DNA from 3 places in the Specibacter sp. NPDC078692 genome. Region 3 is predicted to be linked to each of the others. Evidence: riboswitches for the same ligand, from Rfam matches in the RefSeq annotation. Region 3 holds a riboswitch; each other region holds the start of a gene.
What was found. Region 3 has a riboswitch for S-adenosylmethionine ahead of AB0O97_RS07660 (OsmC family protein). Riboswitches for the same ligand answer to the same signal wherever they lie in the genome.

Region 1 (4,084 bases), on a different contig from region 3:
CTGTGGCCATGATGGGATCCAGACCAGACCACGCGTCTACTGAACCGTTCGCCAGAGCTGCTCTTCCGTCAGCGTGCTGGAGGTTCTCCACCGTCACGTCCTTGGTGCTCAGGCCGGCTTCTTCCAGGGCCTGGACTAGGAAGAAGTAGGGGTCGGTGCCCTTGGTCGCCGCCACGGACTTGCCCTTGAGATCAGCAACTTTGGTAATACCGGAGTCCTTGTTAGTGACTAGGGCCGCCCACTCAGGCTGGGAGTAGAGCGAGATTGTCTTGATGGGGGAGCGGTTGGCGCGTGCCAACAGCGCCGCGGAGCCTGCCGTGGAACCAACGTCGATGGCGCCAGCACGCAGTGCCTCATTGGCCTTGTTGGAACCAGCCGATTGCAACCACTTCACGGTGACGTTTTTCTCGGCCAGAGTTGCCTCCAGCCAGCCCTTCTCCTTGATAATCAGGCTGAGCGGGTTGTAGGTGGCGAAGTCGATGTTGAGTGTATCGGAGCCGCCCACCTTGCCAGCAGCGTCGGTGGCTGCATTCTCACCGGTGCAGCCGGCAAGGGCCAAAGCGGAAACGGCGGCTGTGAATCCGAGGAATGAGCGTCGGTTGAAAAGAGCTGAATTAGACATGGTGGTCCTTAAAATGGGTGTGCTGAAGAGTGAAAGAGAGAAAGTAAAAAGTAGCGGCTAGTGGCCGTCGACGCCGAGGCTGGTAAGCAGTGAGCTGCGCAGCCCGGCCAGTTCTGTTGATGCCCGGTCGCGGGGGCGTGTGCCGGGCACGTCCACGGTGCGCACAATGGTGCAACCGGGCTGGTCCGTGCCGTCGGAGCCCAACAGGATGATCCGGTCCGCGAGCTGCAATGCCTCATCTACGTCGTGAGTGACCAACAGAACCGTGGTCGGTTCTGCCGAATGGATATCCAGCAGCAGGTCCTGCATGGTGATTCTAGTCAGGGCATCCAGCGCGCCAAAGGGCTCGTCAAGCAATAGAACTCCAGGGTTGCGAGCCAAGGCGCGGGCCAAGGATGCGCGCTGGGCCATGCCGCCGGAGATTTCCCGCGGCCGGTGCCCGGCGAAGGCGGATAGACCCACCAGTTCCAACAGATTTTCCACCACGAGGCGGCTGCGGGCGGAGTCGGCTCCGGCAGGAACCCCGATCGCCACGTTGCTGGCGATCGACTTCCAGGGCAGGAGCCGAGGTTCCTGGAAGGCTACGGCACAGCGTGAATCAATGCCGGTTACGGCTGTTCCATCAATGCTCACGGAGCCGCTGCTGGGAGCGTCGAGTCCGGCAACGGCACGCAGGAGGGTGGATTTTCCGCAGCCAGAAGGTCCCAGTAGGGCTACGATTTCCCCGGCCTGAATGTCAAAGGAAACATCACGGAGCACGGTGTGGGTGCCGGCCTTGGAACTGAAAGACCTGCCAAGCCCATGAAAGGAAACCGGCATGGCCGCAGTGCCCTGGGGATCAGAAACTATTGTTGGTGGCGCCACTGGTTCGGCAGACACCGAGGGCGAAAGTAAAGCAGACATCACAACACTCCATCGTTCCTGGCGGTAGCACCCTGCCGGCGATGACTCCTTCTACAAAGGTGTCAACCAGGGTTGCTGCGGCGTCAATGAGCCAGATCTCTCGGCCGCTCGGGATGGTCATCTCAAGACTAGGACGTAGTGGTGTGCGGCAGAAATCGGCAAGCGGGTGGAGTTCGCGAAGCGTAACAATCGGTGGGAGGACTAGGCTCGTAACATGGCACACCTCAATGACCCGCAGCTCATCCGCCGGCTCTTGACCACACCCGGTCGCTGGGCTGTTGTGGGCTTGTCCGGTAATCCGCTGCGACCTGCCGTCGGTGTTTCCTTGTACCTCCAGCAGCACCTGGGCCAGGAGATCATCCCGGTGAGTTTGAAAGGCGATGACGTCCATGGTGCCAAGGGGTACAAAGCCTTGGCCGAGGTCCCCGGAACCATCGACGTGGTGGACTGTTTTGTAAATTCCACCCGGGTGGGTGATGTTGTAGACCAGGCCATCGCGGTGGGTGCCAAGGCTGTCTGGCTCCAGCTGGGCGTTATTGACGAGGACGCGGCCCAACGTGCACAAGCTGCAGGACTGGACGTGGTGATGAATACCTGTCCCAAGATTGAAGCCGCAAAACTCGGGTTGTAAGCGGCGCAGGCTGTGCTGAACGACGATCTTCAGAAATAAGGAAAGCTGCCATGCCCCGCCATCTTGACCTTTCACCCAGCCGTGGCCGTTGGGTGGCTTTTTCGGTGTTGCTCCTAGCGATTGCACTCGTGGCCACCGGCCTGTGGTGGGTCAACACCAACAGTTCAGCGCTGCCGGGCCCAGTAACTGCGCCAGCTACTACCGCGCCGCCCATAAGTACCCCCGTCGCAAGCAACCCGGTCACAAAAACTCCTCCCGAGAGAGCCACTGCCTCGAGTACCCCCGCGGCGACTGGCACTGCCTCGAGTACGCAAGCTCCGGCGTCGGAAGTCCCCAGCGCTCAGCCAGCGACTAACCCGGCCACCGGGAGGGTAGACACCCTTGAAGGGCTGGTGCCGGACTATGTGCTGCCGCCCATCGTCGACGGGATGGCGCCGGTGCTGACCAAGGTGCCTACCGAGCAAAAGGTGGTGTTCGTGACGATCGACGACGGCGCCGTGAAGCGGGACTCGGACCTGGCGCTGCTGGAGCAGCACGGGATCAAGGCCTCGTTGTTTCTGGCTCACAATTTTATCGCCGGAAGTTCAGATTTCTACAGGAAATACACTGCGGCCGGACACCTCATTGAAAACCACACCATGACCCATAATCTGGGATTTATTCAGCTCAGCTACGAGCAGCAAAAGGCCGAAATTTGCGGCATGGCTGACTTCGAAGAACAGCAGTTCGGGCGCCGGCCGGTCTTCTTCCGACCGCCGGGTGGCCCATACACCATGGCCACCCGGCGGGCTGTTGCGGAGTGCGGCATGAAGGCCATTGTGGATTGGGAAAGCAAGGCAAATGCAGGGGGAATGGACTACCAAGTGGGCGCGGGGCTGCGACCTGGGGACATTGTGCTCATGCATTTTAGGAAGGAATTCCCGGAAAACCTCGCGGCCTTCCTCAAAGCGCAAAAAGCAGCCCGACTCAAAGTGGTGCTGCTCGAAGATTATCTGGCCACCCCGTAGCATCACGTAGAAAATAGAAGGAGCTTAAGCCGGTGGAAAACGAAGATCGCACCCGGGACGCCACCGAAGTTCACACGGAGCCGAGGGCGCTGGCCCAGCTACCGGTGGTGCTCGCGCTGGCCGACGCCGGAAAACTACGGGTCAGTGCTGCCACACGGAAACCCACGGCTGCCACCATGCGGTTGTTGGAGACTGTGCTGCCCGGCGGGGAATTTTATGCCAACGAACCCATCTCCGGTTTTGCCTGGCCGTTACTGCTGCAGGCCGGTGGACTGGCAGACGGTCCCAGAATGGCATTGACGTCGCGTGGCTGCACGGCACTATCCAAGGACCCTGCATTGGTTTTGAAGGGACTTTGGGAACGGTGGTTGAAGGCGGGGATCATCGATGAGTTCAGCCGAATAGAAGCCATCAAGGGCCAGCGCTCCGCCAACGTCTTGAGTGCCTTGAAACCTCGGCGGCAGCTGGCAGCCGAGGGACTGCGGCTATTGACCGAGGATTCATGGACGCCAGTGGACGCATTGTTTGCAAAAATGCAGGCGTTGGGCATGGACCCGAAAATTGAACGCACAGAAATGCGATTGTGGAAGCTTTACATCGAGGACCCGCAGTACGGCAGTCTGGGGTACGAAGGCTACAGCGACTGGTCTTTGTTGCAGGGGCGGTACGTGCTGGTGCTGCTTTTCGAGTACGCGGCAACGCTTGGTCTGGTGGATGTGCGTTACGTTCCGCCCGAGGGTGCGCGCAGCGACTACACAAACCAGTGGGGTGGGGAATGGTTGGGCCGGCTCAGCCGCTATGACGGCTTGCAGGAAGTGCGTCTGACCCCACTCGGCCGCTTATGTCTGGCCTGACGCCTGGTTGCGCCGGTACGGTGTGCGCCGGTACGGCGGGGCACACATACTGCCGGTAGCCTTGAAT
Region 2 (4,084 bases), on a different contig from region 3:
AGCGGCAAGTCGTAATAGCCCTCGGCCCACGCGTTTACAGAGGTGCTGGCAGCCATCTCAATCCCGTTGACCACGGGCGCTACGGTGTAGCTGGCTTTCGACGCACCGCTGGGATCCGAGAAGTTTGTGCTGTCGGTGACGGTGGCGATCTTGGTGCCATCCCGGTACACAACAAAGTCAGGACCCAAGACACCCGTGTCCGATGCGCCCGAGGTTTCTGAAGCCAAGAGACGCCAGCTGAGGAATACGCCGTGGTCCGTGGAAACCGCAACGAGACCCCGGTCAAGGGCTTCGAGCTGTACGGCGCTCACGGGGGTGGTTGCTACAGCGTCGCCAGGTGCGGCCACAGCGGCTGAAGCTGTTCCGGCAATAAGGCAGGTTACGACCGCGGCGCTGGCAAAAGCACTGCCATAAATGCTGCGCGGCCTCTTTTTGAGATTCGTCATTGATTCCCTTGCTGTTGTTGAAACGGTGGAGGAAGTGTTGTGAAACTGTGCTGCGTCCACCTCAGCTACCGTGGGTGAAGCGAGGCGGTCGGTGAGCGTCAAGACTGTGAAGGAGCTGGCGTACGGCTGGCTTCTTGGTGGCGATAGTTGCACGCCGAAACCGGGTGGTGGCATGCCCGATCGCCTCGTGGCACGAAGAGGGCCACGAGGTGAAGAGTCGTGCAGGGTTGAAATCGGGGTAGAAGTGAGTGATGAAAAGCAGTCAGGAAAACGCTTACCGCCCATCTTGCACGAGACTGTGTCGAAGGTCAATGAATCGATACAAAATTTCTTTGCGAATTAGCTATGTGACGCGGGTTACCCGAGCGTGGTGCGCAAGGCGCGCTGCTTGTGGGGAAGGGGGAAGTGCAGCCGACTAGATAGCCGCCAGTGCCGCGGCCAGATCCTGCTTCAGATCCTCTACGTCCTCGAGGCCAACGGAGAGGCGCAAGAAACCGTCAGAGAGTCCGATGGCTGCGCGGCCTTCCGGACCCATAGCGCGGTGCGTGGTAGTGGCCGGGTGCGTGATGAGTGATTTGGTATCGCCAAGGTTATTGGAAATATCGATGATGGATAGGGAATTGAGCAGCGCAAAGGCAGCATCCTTTCGGGTGCCGTTGGCGGGTTCGGCCAGCTCGAACGTCAACACGGTACCGCCAGCCTTCATCTGCTTCTTGGCCAGCTCGTACTGTGGGTGTGAGGGGAGATGCGGGTACAGCACGCGTGCTACCTGCGGTGCTGATTCTAGGAATTTGCCCAGTGCCAGTGCGTTGTTGCAGGAATGTGTCACGCGCAGATTCATGGTTTCCAGGCCTTTGGTCAGCACCCAAGCATTGAAGGCAGACAATGCCGGCCCCGTGTGGCGCATCAGGTTTTTGACCGGTCCATCGATGAATTCCTTGGTGCCCAAGATGGCGCCGCCCAGCACCCGGCCCTGACCGTCAATGTGCTTGGTGCCCGAGTACACAATGATGTCCGCACCAAAGTCGCCGCACTTTTGCAACAGGGGAGTGGCGAAGACGTTGTCCGCCACCACTTGCGCGCCCGCCGCATGGGCTAGATCGCACACGGCCTGAACATCCACAATTTCCTGCATGGGGTTGGATGGGGATTCAAAGAAGACGGCCGTGGTGGGCACACTCAACGCCTCGCGCCACTGATCCAGATCCGGTCCGTCAACGAACACCGTCTCCACACCCCAGCGCGGGAGCAGCTCATTCAGTATCACAAAGCAGGAGCCGAACAGTGAGCGCGACGCCACCACCCGGTCCCCGGCACCCAACAAGGCACCCAAAGCGGTGAATACGGCGGACATGCCGGACGCCGTCGCAAAGCACGCTTCTTTGCCTTCGAGTAGCCGCAACCGTTCCTGAAACGTGGCCACGGACGGGTTGCCGTACCGCGAGTACACAAAACGGTCCACTTCTCCGGTGAAGGACGCCTCGGCGGCCTCGGCGGATTCGTACACAAAGCCGGAGTTCAGAAACAGGGCCTCGGAGGTCTCTTGGAAGTTGGTGCGGTCAAGCCCGCCGCGCACGGCAGCCGTGTCCGGGGACCAGGTGGCTGCGTGCTCGTTAAAGTTGCTCAATTACTTGTCCTTGGCATTCGCTGGTGAGTGAGGAGGCTGGATGCTGGCATGCGATGGCACAGTGCAGACGCGCGGGACGCGGCGTTCCGCATGCCGCGTTCCGAGGAAAGGCGTTAGTACCAGGGTAGATTGCGGTTTTTCCAACCGTTCAGGACACGGTCGCCGAAGCGGTCGGGTTGACCCTCGAATCCCTCGAGTACGTTGTACGCCGTGTAGCCGGCCGCAGTTGCTGCCTCGGCCGCCGCGATGGATCGGACGCCCGAACGGCACAGCAAAACCAGCGGCTTCTCGGCGGGCACTGCGGCCTGTAGCTGTTCCAGGAACTGGGGGTTGTTGGTGCCGTCAGACAGATTCCACTGGATGAAGACCGGTTCGGAGTTCAGCGCGGAAACGTCGGGGACGCCAATATGCGTCCATTCACCTTCGGTGCGCACATCCACCAGGGTGGCTCCGGCAGCTAGGTGTTCCCAAGCTGTTGCCGGGGCCAGATCCCCTGCGTAGCTCACGCGATGCCCTCGCCGTCGAACTCCAGCTCGGCGTCCAGATCGTCCACTGCGTTAGCCACGGCGGCGTCGCTACTGGCAACTGCCTGGGGGAGGATCACGGCCTGGGCGCAGATCACGTTCGTGCCATTAAAGGTGACGGCCGGCCCTCCGTGAAGCACATAGCCTTCGTCGAGGGCTGCTGAGATGCGCTCGCAGAAGGAGCGATCGTCGGGACCGGTGATGAGCCGGTAGGCCAGGGGTGATTCGTCCGCGGACATGTTCTCTCCTCATTGCAAGTGGCCGCAAGGCTGCAAGCGAGAGCTGAGGACGGTGCTCAAAAAATTTGGACATTGAGTTACCGCACCGGGGTTCGCGCTTGCAAACTTCAGCCGTGGAAGCTGGGTTTGCCGAGTAGTCACCTGAGGCACCCCGCCGGAAAGAGGGTTGCCGGCCAGCAAGTCAGGGCTTGACACTGGCACTCATTACTCCCTTTGAAACTAACACATCCACCGCCCCTTGGGACCCTAAGAAGTGCATGTATGGCGCAAAATGACGGCAGCACTACAGACGCGCAGCCCATGAGCTGACAGTATGAATCCATGAGCCTCAGCCGCGCCTTCATCGCCGTCCGTTTCCTCTTTGGCGCGGTGACCTTGGTCGCCGTGGGAATCCAGCTGGGCATTCACATTGGCCACGGCTTCAGCGTGCTGAACTTCTTCAGCTATTTCACCAACCTCTCCAATATTTTTGCCGCCGTGGTGCTGGTGGTGGAGTCGGTGCTGAGCTGGCGCGGCAAGGATCTGGGACCCGCGTGGGCGCTGTTGCGCTGCATTTCCGTGGTGTGCATGGCGTTGGTGGGAATCGTCTTCAGCGCCCTGCTGCGCGATGTGGATTTGGGTTCGCTCCTGCCCTGGATCAACACGTGGCTGCACTATGTGATGCCTGTGGCGATCGTGGCCGACTGGCTCATCACCCCGCCGCGCCACCCCATCGCCTACAAACGCGTGCTCGTCGCCATCGCGTTCCCGCTGGCGTATTTGGCGTATTCGATCATTCGCGGCGCGGCCATCACCTGGTACGCCTACCCCTTCCTCAACCCGTCCGACGGCGGATATGGTCCCGTCCTGCTGACTTGCCTCATCATCGCCGTGGCCTTCGTGGCCATGACATTTCTGATCATGTGGTTGGGTAATTGGCTGAGCGGGCGCTCGGCCCGGCGGGCAGTGGCAGCTTCTGCGGTTTAACTCGGCAGTTAGAGGGTCTGTGCGAGAAGCCTTGAAAGTTCCGCTGTCAACTCCGAACGGATCTCCGGCGTGCCAATCTCTTGGCCGTCAATGGTGTTAACGGGAGCCAACAGACGCAGGCTGGAAATCAACCACACGGCATCGGCATCCAGCAGATCAGCCGGAGTAACAGGCCCGTAACCCAGCTCCCAGCCTGCGGCTTTTGCGGCTGCAAAGAGGGCGCCTTGCGTGGTGCCGGGCAGGATTCCGGTGTCCAGATGGGGCGTGATGAGTCGCTTGACT
Region 3 (4,084 bases):
CCGACGTCCTGAAGTCCATTGAACTCTTCGGCACCGAGGTCAAGCCCTTGATCGATGCAGAACTCCGCAACACAAAGAAGGTAAGCGCATGAGCCAGCAGTCCCCCGCCCTCCACGATCCGGCAACCACCACCATTGGCATCCTCGGCGCCGGAAAAGTAGGCACCGGCGTTGCCCGGCAGGCCATCAAGGCCGGCTACCGTGTGCTGATTGCCGCCTCCGGGGACCCGAAAAAGATCGACTTGATCGTCTCTGTCATGGCTCCCGGCGCCATCGCCGTCTCAGCGCAGGACGCCATGGAGCTCTCCGATTTGGTGGTGCTTTCGGTGCCGCTGCACAAATTCCGCACGCTGGATCCGGCCGCTCTTGCCGGCAAGCACGTCCTGGACACCATGAACTATTGGCGCGACACCAACGGCGATATGCCAGAGCTGGCCGAGGCGCGCTCCAGCTCGGAAATGGTGCACGCCCATCTTCCCGGCGCCCGGCTCGCGAAATCGCTGAACCACATTGGCTACCACGAGCTGGAGTTGGATGCCCGTGACGCCGGAGCCGCTGATCGCCGCGCGCTGGCCGTTGCCTCGGACGATCCCGAGACTCGCGCTATGGTGCTGAACTTCGTGGAGCACCTGGGGTTTGACGCGGTCGACGCCGGTCACCTCGCCCAAGGCGCTGCATTCGAACCGGACACCCCCATCTTCACCGGCACCTACGATGAGGCTGGGTTGCAGGCAGAACTTCTGGCACATGCCGCTACTGCACAAGCTGAGCTCAGCCCCGTCGCCTAGACGCCTTGACGCTTTGAAGCCTTGAAGCCTTGAAGCCTTGAAGCCTTGAAGCTTAGAGGCATAGGCGGCTATTCCTCTGGACACTTAGGTCTCTGGATCTGAGCCCGACGCTTGCCGGTGCGGTCGATTCCCTATGCTTTATCCTCGATCACGCACCGGCTAGCGCCGTCTGGACCAGCATCTAAATCAGCGCTCACACCTTGGTGATGAAGGTGCGGAACGGTGTCGGGTTACTGAATAGATCTTGGACGGGGCAACGCGCCTCCACGGTGCGGGCCAGTTCGTCATACCGTTCCTGTGTTTCCGGACCGCTGATGTTCACTGCCAGACGGATATCACTGAACCCCGGGCGCACGGTGTCATCCAGACCAAATAGGCCGCGCACGTCCAGATCCCCCTCGGCGTTGATGGTGATGTCATCCACCTGAATGCCGAGCTGCTCGGCGTACAGCCGGTACACCACAACTTGGCAGGAAATGATGGCACCCAACGCGTATTCCACCGGGCTGGCAGCCACGTCGTCGCCGGCCAACGCGGCGGGCTCGTCCACGGTGAATTGGTGCTTTCCGGAGCTGATGCGGGTGGCCACCGAACCCACGCCCACGCCGTCAACTTTGTAGGTCAGCTTTGCGCTATCCGGGTTGGCACCGATCCGCTGCGCCCATGCTGCACCGGCCTCGCCGAGGCGGGCTGAACGGAGGGCTGCGTCATCGATCGACGGGATAAAAGTTGATTCGCTAAGTGTTGCTTCACTCATGGTGGTGTCCTTCGTATGAAGGCGAGTGCGAGGCACTGCGCCATACTTACGCCAACGGCTGGTGTCGAAGGCGTCGAATCCTCACCTGGGGCACCCCACTATGGTTGCGAGGGTTGCCGTTCGACCGGCCAGGGCCGCATGGTCGAAACTCTTGATTCTGACTCTCAGTCTGCCTACCACTGGTCCCCGCGGGCAAGGATTCCGTCACACAGGGCAACATCACGACATCCATCCGTGAGTTATGGCCGTTTAGGGTGCTCTAAACAGCCATAACTCACGGATGAATTCGACATCAGGCTCCGCCGGGACAGGCAGGAGCGGAAGGCAGGTCCAGCAGCTCCGGAGGGCAGGTCCGTCCACCACCTAGAAGCAACTTAAGATGGATACATGAGCGCAACACTTGTGGCAAAGGACCTTTCCGGCGGCCACGCCCACCGCACCCTGTTCACTGGTCTCTCCTTCACGGTGGCCCCCGGCGACGTCATTGGCGTAGTCGGCGCCAACGGAGCCGGAAAATCAACACTTTTGAGCCTCCTCGCCGGCGCTGCAACCCCGCAAGGCGGCACCGTGAGCACAGCACCGCAGGACGCCTTCGTCGGATGGTTGTCGCAGGAGCATGAGCGACTCGACGGCGAGAGTATCGCCGCGTACATTGGCCGGCGCACCGGCTGCACCGCCGCCACTGAAGCCATGGAATCCTCCGCCGAAGCCCTGGGTTCCGGCAATTCCGCCGACGACGACCGCTACGCCACAGCTCTGGATCACTGGCTGGCGTGCGGCGCCGCAGACCTCGATGAGCGCATCCCAGCCACCCTGGCCGAGCTCGGTCTGGATGTTGGCCCCGAGGCCGCCATGACAGGGCTTTCTGGCGGGCAGGCCGCGCGCGTTGCCCTGGCCGCGCTCCTGTTGAGCCGCTTCGACATCGTGCTACTAGATGAGCCCACCAACGATCTGGATCTGGCCGGGCTGGCCCGGCTCGAGGAGTTCGTGAAGGGACTGCGTGGCGGGGTGGTGCTGGTGTCCCACGATCGTGAGTTCCTGGCTCGCACCATCACCTCCGTGGTGGAGCTGGATCTGGCACAGAACAAGGTGGGCGTGTACGACGGCGGCTACGATTCCTTCCTCGAGGAACGCGCCATCGCCAAACGCCACGCCCGGGAGGCCTATGACGAGTTCGCCGACAAAAAGGCTGACCTCGTGGGACGGGCCCGTGTACAGCGCGAATGGAGCTCCCAGGGCGTGCGCAACGCCATGAAAAAGAGCCCCGACAATGACAAGATTCGGCGCAAGGCGGCCAGCGAATCCAGCGAGAAGCAGGCGCAGAAGGTGCGGCAGATGGAGTCCAGGATCGCCCGTCTGGACGAAGTTGAGGAGCCACGCAAGGAATGGGCGTTGCAGTTCAGCATTGGCGCAGCCCCGCGCTCCAGCACCGTAGTTTCCACCCTGAACGAAGCTGTAGTCCGGCAGGGGGATTTCACGCTCGGCCCGGTCTCGGCGCAGGTCAACGCCGGTGAACGCATTGGCATCACCGGCCCCAATGGTGCCGGGAAGTCCACCCTTTTGCGGTTGCTGCTGGGCCGCACTACCCCGGACGACGGCGTCGCCTCCTTGGGTGCTAACGTGGCCATCGGTGAGATTGATCAGGCCCGCAGCCAATTCCCGGAAGCCGCTCCCTTGGGGGATGCGTTTGAGGCTCTGGTGCCGGAGCTGAATCAAGCCGAGGTGCGCACACTGCTGGCCAAATTCGGCCTCAAGGCCGATCAGGTGACCAGCCCGGTGGGCGCCCTTTCCCCCGGCGAACGCACCCGCGCCTCACTGGCGTTGCTGCAGGCCCGCGGTGTGAATGTACTGGTACTCGACGAACCCACCAACCATCTTGACCTGCCCGCCATCGAGCAGCTGGAAGAGGCTCTGGAAAGCTACGAAGGCACGCTGCTGCTGGTAACCCACGACCGCCGACTGCTGGAAAATGTTCGGCTGGACGCCCGCTGGGCCGTTTCCGGAGGGCAGCTCACGGAGCTGTAATGAGCTATTCAGCCAACCCACCCCATTCAACGCATTAGCGCAGCTTATCGATCTGACCATTTTGACTTACGTTCTCTAAAATGTTGCAATGGGTAACAGGTTTGCTGCTTCTTGGATCTGCGGCAAGCTGCTGATCGAATCCTGGTGCCACTTGCACCACCCCGGTCCCGGACATCGCCCCTGCGCTTGATTTTCCGTGGACCACCAGCGCTTACCCGGCTGGTTTTTGCCGCAGTCATATCTGCCGCCGCGCTCCCTGCGCATTATTGCCCCGCTTGGAGGCGCTGACGAATCGTCCGCTTCCGCACTATCGCCGCGGGCATGGATTCGAAGCGTCATGTTCACAACGACATAGTCGATCCAAATGATGAGGAGAACAGCATGACATTGCGAGTCGGAATCATTGGCGCAGGCCCCAGCGGCATGGCCCAGTTGCGAGCCTTTGAATCAGCACGCCAAAACGGTGCGGATATCCCAGAGATCATGTGCTTTGAAAAGCAGTCCGATTGGGGCGG

Region 1: it holds a riboswitch for S-adenosylmethionine, as region 3 does, so the genes downstream of both, AB0O97_RS15525 (ABC transporter ATP-binding protein) here and AB0O97_RS07660 (OsmC family protein) in region 3, are expected to answer to the same signal.
Region 2: it holds a riboswitch for S-adenosylmethionine, as region 3 does, so the genes downstream of both, AB0O97_RS02160 (DUF1737 domain-containing protein) here and AB0O97_RS07660 (OsmC family protein) in region 3, are expected to answer to the same signal.

The regions. Positions count from the first base shown of each region.
Region 1 is NZ_JBFBLV010000025.1:32,721-36,804, forward strand. Features, by position in the region: gene AB0O97_RS15520 (aliphatic sulfonate ABC transporter substrate-binding protein) at 1-622, opposite strand, end outside; gene AB0O97_RS15525 (ABC transporter ATP-binding protein) at 680-1,441, opposite strand; SAM riboswitch class I at 1,532-1,645, opposite strand; gene AB0O97_RS15530 (CoA-binding protein) at 1,740-2,156, shown strand; gene AB0O97_RS15535 (polysaccharide deacetylase family protein) at 2,207-3,163, shown strand; gene AB0O97_RS15540 (hypothetical protein) at 3,196-4,017, shown strand.
Region 2 is NZ_JBFBLV010000002.1:156,990-161,073, reverse strand. Features, by position in the region: gene AB0O97_RS02175 (rhamnogalacturonan lyase) at 1-446, opposite strand, end outside; gene AB0O97_RS02170 (O-succinylhomoserine sulfhydrylase) at 862-2,073, opposite strand; gene AB0O97_RS02165 (rhodanese-like domain-containing protein) at 2,187-2,579, opposite strand; gene AB0O97_RS02160 (DUF1737 domain-containing protein) at 2,576-2,836, opposite strand; SAM riboswitch class IV at 2,926-3,045, opposite strand; gene AB0O97_RS02155 (Pr6Pr family membrane protein) at 3,158-3,802, shown strand; gene AB0O97_RS02150 (aminodeoxychorismate lyase) at 3,811-4,084, opposite strand, start outside.
Region 3 is NZ_JBFBLV010000008.1:1,441-5,524, reverse strand. Features, by position in the region: gene AB0O97_RS07670 (LLM class flavin-dependent oxidoreductase) at 1-92, shown strand, start outside; gene AB0O97_RS07665 (NAD(P)-binding domain-containing protein) at 89-787, shown strand; gene AB0O97_RS07660 (OsmC family protein) at 981-1,544, opposite strand; SAM riboswitch class IV at 1,582-1,701, opposite strand; gene AB0O97_RS07655 (ABC-F family ATP-binding cassette domain-containing protein) at 1,932-3,569, shown strand; gene AB0O97_RS07650 (NAD(P)/FAD-dependent oxidoreductase) at 3,951-4,084, shown strand, end outside.